Regions from separate parts of the Aliiroseovarius sp. B-4 genome, predicted to be linked through region 1. Evidence: riboswitches for the same ligand, from Rfam matches in the RefSeq annotation. Region 1 holds a riboswitch; the other holds the start of a gene.
The links. Region 1 has a riboswitch for cobalamin ahead of AC13C8_RS07245 (DUF1636 family protein). Riboswitches for the same ligand answer to the same signal wherever they lie in the genome.
Positions count from the first base shown of each region.

Region 1 (6,991 bases):
TCTTCCCAGCGATCCCGCCCAATCTGTTTTGCAGGCCCAATTGCGTCAATGACATGCGCCGGAATCGTTCCAGCGACGGACAACATGCGCGAAAGCAGTGTGCCATCGATAGTGAGCGCCTGTTGAATCACGTCTTTGGCTTGACCCAAGTCGTGCAGATTCTTGGCAAAGAGCGCTTTTTCGATGAAAGACAGATCTGCCCGTGCTGTGTTTTCCTGCCCCTGCGCCAAAACGTGGGCGACGTCGTCCATTTCCTTAACCACGGCCCGCACCGGAAATCCAAGCACGCGCGCGACCCGCACACGACGATGTCCGAAGACCACCATATACCGGTTTGGGATTTCTGGATGGGGTCGCAGCAGGATCGGCGTGTCCTGCCCATTGGCAGAAATCGACGCCTTCAACTCCTCGAAGGCCTCATCGTCTCCGCTTAGGCGGTCATTTACAAATGAGGCATCAATGAACGCCGGATCGATCTCGACAATTGTTTCACCTTCGAGAAGACGTTTGGAGTTCTCCGCCAGACTGTCGATGGAAACCTTCATCGACTTCGACGCACCGCGCATAGCATAGCTGGAGCGCGCACCATCAATGGGTTTCTCGGTCGGTTGCCCGATCACGGATTTCAACAGATCTTTTCTGGCCATGTTGCTCTCCCTTCTGGGGTGATCACGCACCCTTCTGCACGGCTGTCAAAACTCATCTGCACGGCTGTCAAAATCATAGACTGTCGCGCCCCCAGGCCTGATGCACCAGATCAGCAATCTCGTCATTCACAGCATTGAGCGATGTGATCGCACGGTCATATGTCGAACGTACAAACTGTGACCGCTCAACCTCGTACAGCGTCTGCTTGGTGATTCCAGCATCAGAAATGGCTGTCGATTTTACCATTTGCGCTTCGAGCATCTGATTTGGAAACATTGCCTGCAAAAAGCCGACCATCTGCTTTTGCGGGCCGTCGGTCGGCTCAAAGCGCGTCACGAGGTATCGAAACCACTTCAGCCGCATTTCGGCGCCGGCTTCCCGAATGGTTCGCAAAATACCGCCAAGCATCAAAAGGAACTGGCTCATCGACATCACGTCCAGCATTTGCGGATGAACCGTAATCAAGACGGAGCTTGATGCGGTTAGGGCGGTTAGGGTCAAATAACCCAGCTGCGGCGGGCAGTCGATCACGACCACATCATAGCGATCCTCAACTTCTTCGAGGGCTTTTGAGATTCTGGTGAAGAAAGCGCGACCCTCGGACGGGTCGCGACTCGTAAGCGCGACAGGCGTATCGTATTCGTACTCCTGCAAATCCAGACTAGCGGGCACAATATCTAGATTTGGGAAATTCGTCGGCCGGATAACTGCGCTGATCGGTTGGCGCTCGTCGTCATAGCGCAGAGTCTCATACAGGGATAAAACAGAGTCTAACTCAGGCTGAATTCCATGTAACGCAGTGAGTGACGCCTGCGGATCAAGATCCACCGCCAACACACGATGACCTTTAAGCGCCAGATGTTGGGCAAGATGTGCAGCGGTTGTCGTCTTGCCGCTACCACCTTTGAAATTCACGACCGAGATCACGTGAAGTTCCTCGTTTTCTGTCCGGTGGGGCAGATACTGCCGCTTTCCGGGCCGACCATGAACGTCAAGATAGGCGCGGAGTTCCAGCATTTGCTCGGCGGAGTAGGAACGACGACCAGAAGAAGATGTCTCTGGCTCGGGCCCTTTGCCTTCAAGATGCAACTTCTTGATAGTTGATTGGGTGACACCGAGAAAATATGCAACCTCGGCCAGAGAGAATTGCCGCAACCCTTTCTGGGCGTCGGGTGGATATTGCTCCTGACGCAATATATTGAGTCTGTCAGAAATCAATTCTCCTTGTTGGAGGATGATCTCGTCGAAGGCAATCTCGCCCGTATCATTTTGGAATGGTGCTGCTTCCATTCTGTCGCCCCACTAAATATCGCTTTTATCGCGATTTCTATCCTTAAACTGTGAATACAGCGGAAGCTGGCTATCCACAACGATTATTTCTGTGGATGACCATGCACCGCTTTGCGACGCCAGAACTTGTAACGGTGTCTAAACCTTGCTGGCCAGGGGAATGTAACCGCTAAATCTGGTGTGCCGCTTCATTTTAGCACTCGCGCTAAGGCATCTATGTTGCAAGCAATGACATCTAAGTATTTGTTTCTTTATTATTTTTAGAATCTGCACGGCTGTCAAAAAAGGTTGAAGGAGCTGCTTTTAGATGAGCCCACCCGCGGCGCTGAGACGAACAACGGTTTCAAGATCAACGCGCGAATTGCCGCCGAGACAGCCGACCGGAAATTTCTGACAACAAGGTCAGGTCCGATGACCCGGAACAGGCAAGGGCGTCGAAGATGCTAAATTCAACACCCGATTCTTTTCAGTGCAAGGGTTGATCTGGCCGGGTGTCTCGACCGACCGACAACCGCGACCTCTCTTTCGAATCGCAGGAGATCGGCGTCTGTAGCGAAACATACTGGCAGTTCGCAGCCCTGTCGCGTTTCGCCATGACAGCAGTCGGGAATGAACACGATGCGTGAAGTCATTCGGGGTTTCGCAGACGGCGGCTTCGACAGTGGTATGGATGTCAAATGTCAGTGTGAAGATCGAACAAGCCCCTCGTCAATCTCGATGTAGGCGCTGTTCGAGTTAATGATGGTTGGAGTCGCGAGACCTGTCTCGAAAGGGTAGGGGGGTATTCTGGATTTCACTTTGTCGACGTGGGTTCCAAAGCCTGTCGTTCAGCGACCAAGAAAGAGGATGGGAAAATTTTACGCCAAACTGTGAACACGGAACGCCGTGGGGAAAGCGACGGTCTAAGGGCTTTTGGAGCCAACATCTGAAACATCGCGCTTGCGCAATCGCAACGCCGGATTTCCCTGCCGACTGCCGCCTGCGTTTCATCAACCACTTACATCTTCAGGCAGAACAAACAGCGGATGCTTTGTATGGGAAGAAAATTATTGTCTTGACCTATCAACGATTGTGTCGGAAATGACCTTAGATGGTTTTCGAAAGACGAATGCGCTTTCGGAATGAAAAGGGAATACGGTGAGGAATAGCCAAAAGGCGCTAAATCCGTGACTGCCCCCGCAACTGTGAGCGGCGAGCGACCCCGATGAGCACCACTGAACGCTCCGCGTTTGGGAAGGTTCGGGCAAGCGACAACCCGCAAGTCAGGAGACCTGCCATCAAGGATGCAACTTCAACCCGGGCGGGGTGTTCGGACAGGAGGCCATGATGGCTTTGCGGTGTAATCCGTGTGATATTTTACCTGTGCTTGCCCTGCGTTCTCGCGGAGGGCGATATGGGCATACCACGTCACAGAATAACCATCTGCACATCTTGCAGACATAGGGGCGCAACCTGTGGTCCGGGTTATGATCTGATCAAACGATTGCGTGCCGCCATTGACGCGGCAGGAGACACGATCAGCGAAGAATTTGAGGTCTCGGGCGTAGCCTGCATGGCGGGGTGCTCGCATCCCTGCACAATAGCTTATCACAGCACGCGCAAGGCAACCTATCTGTTCGGGGATATCGAACCAGATCAGGACATTGACGATCTTGTCGCATTTGCCCGGCAATATGCAGGTCTGGGGGATGGATGGTGTTCATCGGCCGAAAGGCCCGGTAAGCTGGGCAAACATACGCTCGCGCGAATTCCGGCAATGGTGCTTGCTGTGGAAGACAGCGAGGTGCGCCAGTCATGAACGCCGCAAGTCTTATTGCCGACAATATCAGCTGGGCACCGCACAAATCTCTTCCACGTCTCCTTCATCCCGTCAGTTTCAAGGTTGAGTCTGGGCAGGTGCTGGGGGTGGTTGGTCCGAATGGTGCTGGCAAATCCACACTGTTGCGCTTGATCTACCACTATCAACGACCGACATCCGGGCGCATCCTTGTGGATGGCAAAGATATCTGGTCTTTGCCATCTCGGGCTGCGGCTCGCAAGGTTGCCGCTGTTTTGCAAGAACAACCCGGCGCATTCGGTCTGACCGTCCGCGACATTGTCACTCTGGGGCGCACACCGCATCGTCAGGGGTTTTCGACCCCGGGTGCGCATGACGCCGAGATTGTCGATGCTGCCATAGGCCGGATGGACCTTCAGAATTTGGCATTCAGGGATGTTGGCACATTATCTGGCGGTGAACGTCAACGGGTCATGGTCGCGCGCGCGTTGGCGCAACAGCCACAGGTTCTGGTTATGGACGAACCAACCAACCACCTCGACATTCGTCATCAGCTTGAGATCCTGTCCTTGATCCGCACCCTTGGCCTTACAATTGTCGTGTCTTTGCATGACCTTAACATGGCAGCCGGAGTTTGTGATGCAGTTCTGTTGCTTGAGAACGGACATTGTAAGGGCTTCGGCCTTCCCGAAGACGTCCTGAACGAACATCTGGTGTCGCAGACATTTCGGGTCAAGGCACACCGCGAAACCCTCAGCCTCAGCCAAACCCGGCACCTGTCTTTCCAGCTTCCCGATTAAAGGAAATCCCAGATGAAAATGACGTATTCTTCGACCGTGTTCTGTGCCTTGCTGGCATTAACGTCGACAAGCGCCTTTGCGCAAGCAACCGTGCAAAGCTGCAATCGCGAGGTGACAATTGACGAACCACCCAAAGCGGCAATCTCAAACGACGTCAACCTGACCGAAATGATGCTGGTTCTGGGGCTGGCAGATCGCATGGTCGGTTATACCGGCATTTCCGGGTGGAAGACGCTGGATGCCTCCATGACAGCGGGCATAGAGGAACTTCCAGAGTTGTCCTCCAAATACCCCAGCAAAGAGGTCCTCATCGGCGCGGGGGCTGATTTCTTCTTCGCGGGCTGGAATTATGGCATGAAGGTCGGCGGCGAAGTCACGCCTGAATCGCTCGAACCGTTTGGTATCAATGTCTACGAGCTGACCGAAAGCTGCATCCATATCGGTGAAAAAGCCGCCGCCAGCATGAATGATATGTACAATGACTTATTGAACCTTGGCAAAATCTTTGACGTCGAGGAAAAAGCCGTTGATCTGGTCGAAGGCTATCGTGCCGAACTGGCGAGCTATACCGCCGGTTTGTCACTGTTGGACGAAGCGCCGCGTGTCTTCGTCTATGACAGTGGCGAAGACGCGCCCTTTACGGCGGGTCGCTATGCCATGCCAAATGCCCTGATCGAGGCAGCGGGCGGCACCAATATCATGAACGATCTCGAAAAAAGCTGGTCTACGGTGGGTTGGGAAGCTGTGGTTGAGCGCAACCCGGAAATCATCGTGATTGTAAATTACGGCGAAGTGACCGCCGAAGAGAAGCGTAACTTCATGATGTCAAACCCGGCCTTTGCCGATCTGGACGCCGTTAAAAACGACCGTTTCGTCAGTCTGGAATATGTCGAAGCCACGCCGGGGCCGCGCAATGTTCAGGCCGTGAAAAAGCTCGCCTCGGCATTCAGGGTCGAATGAAATGATCGCGAAGGCAGCCGCAATCCCTAAAACCAGTTTCCGCTTCGTAATAGGGGCTGGGCTGGTTCTGCTGCTCTTTTCGCTTTCTGTGGCCATAAGTGTAGGGGCCATATCGGTGCCCTTATCAACCGTTTGGGGTGTCTTGATCAACAAGATCGCCCCGGATACCATCGCCCAAAACTGGCCCGCCGGACACGAGGCTATCGTCTGGGACATTCGCTTTCCCCGCGCAATTCTTGCTGGTCTCGTCGGGGCAGGCCTGGCCATGGTCGGAGGCAGCCTTCAGGCTGTCACGCGCAACCCACTCGCCGATCCTCATTTGCTGGGCATATCTGCCGGCGGGGCTTTCGGGGCCATTCTGGCGCTTTTGCACACCGGCATGTTTCTGGGCACTCTGACGGTGCCTTTGTTCGCCTTTTTTGGTGCGCTTGGCGCGACACTTTTGGTTCTGACGGTGTCACAGATTGCCTCGGCCACAAGTGCCGATCGCCTGATCCTGGCTGGGGTGGCAGTGTCATTCATCGTCATGTCGCTTGCAAATGTGCTGATCTTTCTGGGGGATCCCCGTGCGACGCACACGGTTGTCTTCTGGATGCTGGGTGGCTTGGGTCTGGCCCAATGGGGACAGTTGATCTATCCGCTGGTGATCTTGGTGCTGTGCGGCTCATATCTTTGGCTGAAAGCCGGCAATCTGAACGCAATGACCATTGGCGATGAAACCGCATCGACCCTTGGCATCCCGGTGGCGCGGTTCAGGTTGATGATTTTTGCCATGGGTGCGCTGATCACGGGCGTTATGGTCGCATTCTCGGGCATCATCGGCTTTGTTGGCCTGATGGTTCCGCATATTGTTCGCCTTCTGGCCGGAGGGGATTATACCCGTGTTCTGCCAGCATCCGCATTGTTCGGTGCCATTTATCTTTTGTGGTCGGACATCATCGCCCGCACGGTATTGGCCCCGGACGACCTGCCAATTGGCATCGTTACCGGGCTGATTGGTGGCGTGTTTTTTGTTTGGCTACTCAGACGGCGTACCGGTTGACTTCTGTTCAACAGAGCGTGTCGATCCAGGAAAGCAAAATCCCGTTTGAAGTCACACCACAACTCCCTTTCCGTTCATTCATATTCACGTCGATCAGCAACAAACACGTTGCTTGTGCGATGTCGCACCTGTTCAAGTTTCTCGCCGCAAAGAAAAAGGGTCGACTGCAAACTTAGCTCTTGAACCTCAAGCCACTGTAGACCCTACATTGCTGCTGTTGATTGATTCTGGAGAGAACACATGGCGGTGAGTACCGATAACGAGCGTCGCGACATCCAACCTGAACATGAACATGATCATAAGCATGATCATTCAGGGCATAAGCACGACCATACGGCGCACAAATCGGATGGTAGCGCCTGTTGTGGCGGAGGCGCAGCGCAAGGGAATGTGATTCCGTCTGCACCTCCGCCCGATGAGGGACGGAGCTTTCAAGTCAGCGGTCTGGATTGCGTCGAAGAGGTTTCGATCCTT
Region 1 covers NZ_JBSXNV010000032.1:190,096-197,086, reverse strand. Annotated here, with positions in the region: gene repB (plasmid partitioning protein RepB) at 1-647, opposite strand, end outside; gene repA (plasmid partitioning protein RepA) at 721-1,938, opposite strand; cobalamin riboswitch at 3,013-3,231, shown strand; gene AC13C8_RS07245 (DUF1636 family protein) at 3,332-3,736, shown strand; gene AC13C8_RS07240 (ABC transporter ATP-binding protein) at 3,733-4,515, shown strand; gene AC13C8_RS07235 (ABC transporter substrate-binding protein) at 4,534-5,475, shown strand; gene AC13C8_RS07230 (FecCD family ABC transporter permease) at 5,477-6,517, shown strand; gene AC13C8_RS07225 (heavy metal translocating P-type ATPase) at 6,758-6,991, shown strand, end outside.

Region 2 (6,991 bases), on a different contig from region 1:
AGCCGTTGATGTTCAACAGGCCCAGCGCATGAACGACCGCAGCAGGCGTATCCAGCCCGACACCATTGGCCAGCCGCCCGTCCTTGTTGGGATAGTTCGCCATGATCAATGCCACGCGCCGATCCGCCGCTTTCGCCCGCCGCAGCTTGGCCCAACTGGCGGCAAGCTCGGCCACGAATTGCACGCGGTCGCCGCGCGCGCGATAGGTGGCGATGGCGCATTCGGTGGCGTCGTCAAAGAACGCCTCGCCTTTGAAGCTTATGGCGCGGGACAGGATGCGCCCGTCCACCTCGGGCAGCGCGACGTTCATCGCGATGTCGCGGGCCGACAGGCCGGTCAGACCTTCGGCCCATGCCTCTTCGCTGGATCCGGCAAGCACGACCTGAAAGACCGGGGCGGCCTGGCACCAAGGCATCTGGAAGGGGTTCGATGCCCCTGACTGATGCTCGCCCTCATGCGGTGATCCGACCGCGAACGAGGTGCAGTTCAGGATCACATCCGGAGCGGCCTCGGTGAACAAATGCTCCATCGTCGCGACCGACACCGGGTCTTTCAGCGACGCGACGAACACGGGCAGAGGGTTCAGACCCTGCCTGAGCAGCGCCCGAACCAACCGGTTGATCGGGTTCAGCCCGGCCCCCTGCACCAGCGCGCGGTAGAACACAATCGGCACCACAGAGGCACCATCGGTCCAGTCTGCCCGCGCCGTGTCCAGATCGGATACCCCGGCGCCGGGCCAATAGACGCCTGCGCGCAACAAGGGGCGTGCGGCTTCGGGTTTGTCGCTGCCATCCAGCATGGCACGGGTGTAATTCAGGAACCCGACCGCATTTTCCGGCCCGCCTTCGACCAGATAGGCCCAGAGCGCGTCATAATCCTCATCCGAAACCGTCGACAACGCCCGCAATTCGGCATCTGGCTTGTCGTCACCGGGCAACAGGGCCAAGGGCACGCCCGTGTCGCGCAAATGCGCCGCGTATTGCTCGGCCCCGTATTTCCAATAACCGACACCGCCCAGCACGCGGGCGATCACCAGCCTGGATTTGGTCGCGCAATTGTCGATATGCAGATCAACCGACATTGGGTGCGCCAGATGCATCATGTTGGCCAAACGCAACCCGGGTGGGTTGGTCACCTCACCGCGCGCTTGCGACAGACCTGCCAGTTCCGTATCTGCGGCCGATATGAACACCACGTCGGCAGGCGTCTGCCCCAGATCGACGGGTTCCTTTCCGTCGTCGATGGAACCGGGTGTGGCGGCCAGAAGATGCATGTCGCGCCCTTTGCGAATTGGTGTTATGTGACCGGGCAAACACATGCCCAATCAAGGTAGAACGATGGACTATAAAGCAGCCGGCGCGCCCAAGCCCGCCAAAGGCACCCCGCGCCATTCCGAACACAACGCCCGTGGAACCGAGAAGAACCCGCTGAACCGAAAGGACGACAAGGCGGCCCTGCTGGCACGCATGAAAGCCGCCGCCAAGGCGAAGAAGGGCTGAGCATTCGTCACAGCGCCTTCTCCATGAAGATTGAGCTGTTCGCCTCGGGGTAGCCTCCGAACGGACCACAAATGCTGAAACCGGCGCGCTGGTAAAGCCGGTGCGCCGCGTGAAGCACATTGCCCGTTTCCAGCTTCAAGGCGGCCAGACCCTTTTGGCGGGCAGTCTCTTCGATCCGCGCCAGAAGCGCCTCGCCGACACCTTTGCCGCGCGCCTCGGTGGCGACGAACATCGACTTCACCTCGCCATAGCTGCCCTTGTCGGCCAACGCCCCAGTGCCCAGCACGCGACCCTCCTCGCGCGCCACGAAGAATGAAATCGCGGGCACGCAAAGGTCGTCGATGTCCAGATAGAAATTGTCTTCCGGCGGGAACAGTTCTTCCATCAACGCGTGACTTTGCCGAAGCAAAGCGGCGGCCCCGGGATCGCGGGGATCGCCGGGAGTCACGTCGATGGTCATGCCACCAGGGCCTTTTCGATGGCCACGCGATCCAGCCCCGACTGGCCAATCACCACCAGCCGCGTTTCGCGTGGTTGTGCGCCGAAGGGCTGGTCGTAGTAGGTATCCACGCGCGGACCGACCGCTTGCAGGGTCAGGCGCATGGGTTTCCCAGATACGGCGGCAAAGCCTTTCAGGCGCAGGATGTTGTGGTCGCGGATCGTCTGGGCAACCTGTTCGGCAAACGCTCCCGGATCAGCGACTTCGGCCCGCGTCACAACAAAACTTTCGAACGCATCATGGTCGTGGTCATGATGATGGTGGTGATCATCGTCGTGATGGTCATCATCGTGGTCATCATCATGGTGGTGATGGTGATGCACTTCGTGACGTGCGGCCATATCATCTTCGGCACCGACGCCCTGACCCAGCAACACCTCGATCGGAATCGCGCCCATTGAGGTGCGCACGACCTGCACACCTTTGCGCGCATCGCCGGACAGCTTGCCGACCAGCGCCGCGGCTTCATCCTCGCCCAGCAGGTCAGATTTGTTCACGACGATCATGTCGGCACAAGCCACCTGATCGGCGAACAGTTCTGACAATGGCGTTTCATGGTCAAGATTATCATCCATCTTGCGCTGCGCTTCGATTGCCGCAAGGTTCGACGCGAATTGGCCGTCCGAAACGGCTTTGCCATCCACCACGGTCACAACACCATCAACCGTCACGCGGGTCGAGATTTCAGGCCACTGAAACGCTCGAACGAGGGGTTGAGGCAGCGCCAAACCCGAGGTTTCGATCACGATGTGATCGGGAGGCGTATCGCGGTTCAACAGCTTTTCCAACGTCGGAATGAAATCCTCTGCCACAGTGCAGCAGATGCAACCGTTCGACAGTTCCATGATATCGTCTTCGCTGCAAGTTTCGTCCCCGCAGCCTTTCAGAATGTCCCCATCCACACCCAGATCGCCAAATTCGTTGATGATCAGTGCGATGCGCTTGCCGTTTGCGTTGTCCAGCATGTGACGGATCAACGTGGTCTTGCCCGCGCCCAGAAAGCCCGTGACGACGGTGGCCGGTATCTTTGCTTGCATCTTGTCCTCCATACCCCGTCTCCCCGACGGGTGGGTTGCATTTTTGCATGGCAGGTCTCCTGGCTTCGCGGGTCGAGGCCCCTGCCGCCTTCCCAGCCGATCAGGGCCAGTGGCATCGTGCAGGTGCTCTCCGCTTACAGTCGCGGGGGCGGCTGCAACATCAGGCCCCGGATTGGGTCGCCTCCGCTGCATTCCCTCTTGTCCCAATGGGAACCATGCCGGACTTGTTTGCCGCGTGGGGCTTGGCGGGGTCAAGACGGAAACCGACTCGATGGGCGGGTTTGGCGGCAAAGGTTCGGTTCAGGACGGCAGGCAGATGCAATATCTTGTGGATAACCTGCCAATTGCACCCATATATCGACGTCTGCCGTTGACTCGCCCCATTTCCCCCGGAAAACTCCGGGTTCAAGAAGAATCAATGATGAGGCAGACCGCTTGCGGTTTTCGAAACTCCGACTGAATGGCTTCAAAAGCTTCGTGGACCCGACCGATCTGGTGATCGCGGACGGGCTGACAGGCGTGGTCGGGCCAAACGGCTGCGGCAAGTCGAACCTGCTGGAAGCCCTGCGCTGGGTTATGGGTGAAAACCGCCCCACTGCGATGCGTGGCGGCGGGATGGAGGACGTGATCTTCGCAGGCGCGTCAACCCGGCCTGCCCGCAACTTTGCCGAAGTGGCGTTGCTGCTGGATAACAGCGAGCGGTTGGCCCCCTCGGGGTTCAACGACAATGACAATCTTGAGATTGTGCGCCGGATCACCCGTGACGCCGGGTCGGCCTATAAGGTCAACACCAAGGACGTGCGGGCGCGGGACGTGCAAATGCTGTTCGCCGATGCGTCAACCGGGGCGCATTCGCCCGCGTTGGTGCGGCAGGGGCAGATCAGCGAGTTGATCAACGCCAAACCCAAGTCGCGGCGCCGCATTCTGGAAGAAGCGGCGGGCATCTCGGGCCTGTATCAACGTCGGCACGAAGCCGAGTTGAAACTTAAAGGCACCGAGACCAACCTGTCGCGCGTCGAAGATGTGATCGAACAACTGGCATCCCAACTGGGTCAACTCGCGCGGCAGGCCCGGCAGGCCGCCCGGTATCGCACCATCGGCGACGATCTGCGCCGCGCCGAGGGGTTGCTTCTGTATCGCCGCTGGAAAGAAGCCGATGCGGCGCGTGCCGAGGCCGAGGCCCAGCTGACCGAACGCGTAAAAGCCGCCGCTGCTGCCGAAGGGGCGTCGCGCGCCGCCACCAAGGCCCGGCAAGAGGCCGAGGATCGTCTGCCCCCGCTGCGCGAGGAAGAAGCCGTCGCTGCCGCCATCCTGCAACGCCTGCAAGTCCAGCACGACCAGTTGTCGGACCAGGAAGCCCAAGCCCGGCAGCGGATTGAAACGCTGACCGCCCGGATCGCCCAACTGACGCGCGATATGGAACGTGAAAGTGGGTTGAACAAGGATGCGGGCGAAACGATCGAGCGGTTGGAGTGGGAACAGTCGCAGATCACCAAGGCGTCCGACGGGCATGATGCCGCACTGGAAGCCGCAAGTGCCGAAGCGCGCGAAAGTGCCGCGATTCTGCAAGAACGCGAAGGCGATCTGACGCAACTGACCGAAGACGTCGCCCGGCTGGCGGCCCGCCACCAGTCGGCGCACCGCCTGTTGGAAGACAGTCGCAAATCACTTGAGAAAAGCGAAGGCGAAGCCGACCGCGCCCGTTCGGCTATGGACGAAGCAAAGGCCGCATTGGGCAAGGCCGGTGCAGATTACGAAGCGGCCAAAACCGCCGAAGCGACTGCCTCTAGAGCCGCCGAAGAAGCAGAAGCTGCATTGGCCGCTGCCGACGATGCGCGTGCGGATGCACAGGCCCGCGAGGCTGATGCTCGTGCCGCCCGGTCTGCCGCCGAAGGTGAACTGAATGCCCTGCACGCCGAGGTTCAGGCCTTGGCGCGATTGGTGGAGCGTGACGCGTCCGAAGGCGGGCAGGTTCTGGACGATCTGCGCGTGAAGCCGGGATACGAAAAGGCGCTTGGCGCGGCCTTGGCGGATGACTTGCGTGCACCAGCGATTGACGGGGACGCGCCGTCAGGCTGGGCGTCGCTCCCCGCTTATGCGCAGGCGCAATCACTGCCTAAAGGTGTCAGTGCGCTGTCAAACTACGTGACCGTGCCCGAAGTGTTGGCCCGCCGGATGAGCCAGATTGGCTTGGTCAGAACGCAAGACGCTGCACGGCTTCAGACCGAGTTGAAGCCCGGCCAGCGGCTGGTGTCGATGGAAGGGGACTTGTGGCGCTGGGACGGGTTCCGCGCTGGTGCGGAAGATCAACCTTCAACAGCGGCCTTGCGGCTAGAGCAACTGAACCGTTTGCAAGAGCTGAAACAGGAACTGGAAGACGCCTCGGCCCGTGCGGATGGTGCGCGCGCGGCGCATGAAACGCTGAAGGCGCGTCTGGTTGAAACAACCGAGGCCGATAAGCATGCACGGGACGTGCGCCGCGATGCGGACCGCGCCATGGCAGACGCCAACCGCGCCCTGTCGCGCGCTGAAGCGGACCGCAACATCGCGGGTGGCAAGCTGGAAAACCTTGGTATGGCGCTGAAACGCCATGAAGAAGAAACCATGGGCGCGCGTCAGCGGTTGATTGATGCCGAGCGCGGTGTGACCGACCTGGGAGATCTGGAGGCTGCCCGCGCGCAGGTCGAGGACGTCAAGATGGCAGTGGAAGCCGCGCGCATGACGATGATGACCAAACGCTCGGCCCATGACGAATTGCGTCGAGAGGGCGAGGCCCGGACCCGCCGGAGTCAGGAGATCACGAAGGAAGTCTCGGGCTGGAAGCATCGGCTTGAAACGGCGGGCAAACGGATTGCCGAGCTGCAAGAACGCAAGGCCGAAAGCGAAACTGAGTTGAGCGAAGCAAGCGCAGCGCCCGAGGCATTGGCTGCCAAGCGGGGTGAACTGACAAATGCGATCGGCGAAGCGGAAACCCGGCGCAAAGCATCCGCCGACAAACTGGCTGAAGGTGAAACTGCCGAGCGTCAGGCCGCCACGGCTGAACGGGGTGCCGAACGCGCCGCAGGCGAGGCCCGCGAGGCCCGCGCCCGTGCCGAAGCCCGCACCGATGCCGCGCGCGAAACCGTAACCTATGCCGCCGAGCGTATTGCCGAGGATATGGAAGCCACACCGGACGCCCTGCTGGACAGTTTGGATACCGATCCCGACAAGATGCCATCGTCTGAACAAATCGAGCATGACGTAAACCGTCTGAAACGCCAACGCGACGCATTAGGGGCGGTGAACCTGCGCGCCGAAGAAGACGCGAAAGAGGTTCAGGAAGAGCACGACACGCTGCTGAAGGAAAAGACTGATCTGGATGAGGCGATCAAGAAGCTGCGTGCAGGCATCGCGAGCCTGAACAAGGAAGGTCGCGAACGTCTGCTGACGGCATTTGAGCAGGTAAACGCCAGCTTCGGCAATCTGTTCAAACATCTGTTCGGCGGCGGCGAGGCCAAGCTGGTTCTGGTCGAAAGCGATGACCCGCTGGAAGCCGGGCTCGAGATCATGTGCCAACCGCCGGGCAAGAAGCTCTCGACGCTCAGCCTGTTGTCGGGCGGGGAACAGACACTGACCGCGCTGGCCTTGATCTTCGCGGTGTTCTTGGCCAACCCGGCCCCGATCTGTGTGCTGGACGAGGTGGACGCACCTTTGGACGATTCCAACGTCACGCGGTTCTGTGACCTGCTGGACGAGATGACCCGCCGAACCGACACACGGTTCCTGATCATCACCCACCACGCCGTCACCATGGCGCGGATGGATCGACTGTTCGGTGTGACCATGGCCGAAATGGGTGTCAGCCAGTTGGTCAGCGTCGATCTGAAGAAGGCCGAGGCACTGGTGGCCTGAGCGATCCGTTGCGCAACCTGACAATCTCTTTTAGAACCAGAAAACGGTTCAGGAGCAATACCATG
Region 2 covers NZ_JBSXNV010000039.1:79,609-86,599, forward strand. Annotated here, with positions in the region: gene cobN (cobaltochelatase subunit CobN) at 1-1,273, opposite strand, end outside; gene AC13C8_RS11375 (hypothetical protein) at 1,338-1,499, shown strand; gene AC13C8_RS11380 (GNAT family N-acetyltransferase) at 1,507-1,959, opposite strand; gene cobW (cobalamin biosynthesis protein CobW) at 1,956-3,035, opposite strand; cobalamin riboswitch at 3,068-3,268, opposite strand; gene smc (chromosome segregation protein SMC) at 3,471-6,926, shown strand; gene AC13C8_RS11395 (YbjN domain-containing protein) at 6,989-6,991, shown strand, end outside.
Region 2: another riboswitch for cobalamin. It lies ahead of cobW (cobalamin biosynthesis protein CobW); the one in region 1 lies ahead of AC13C8_RS07245 (DUF1636 family protein).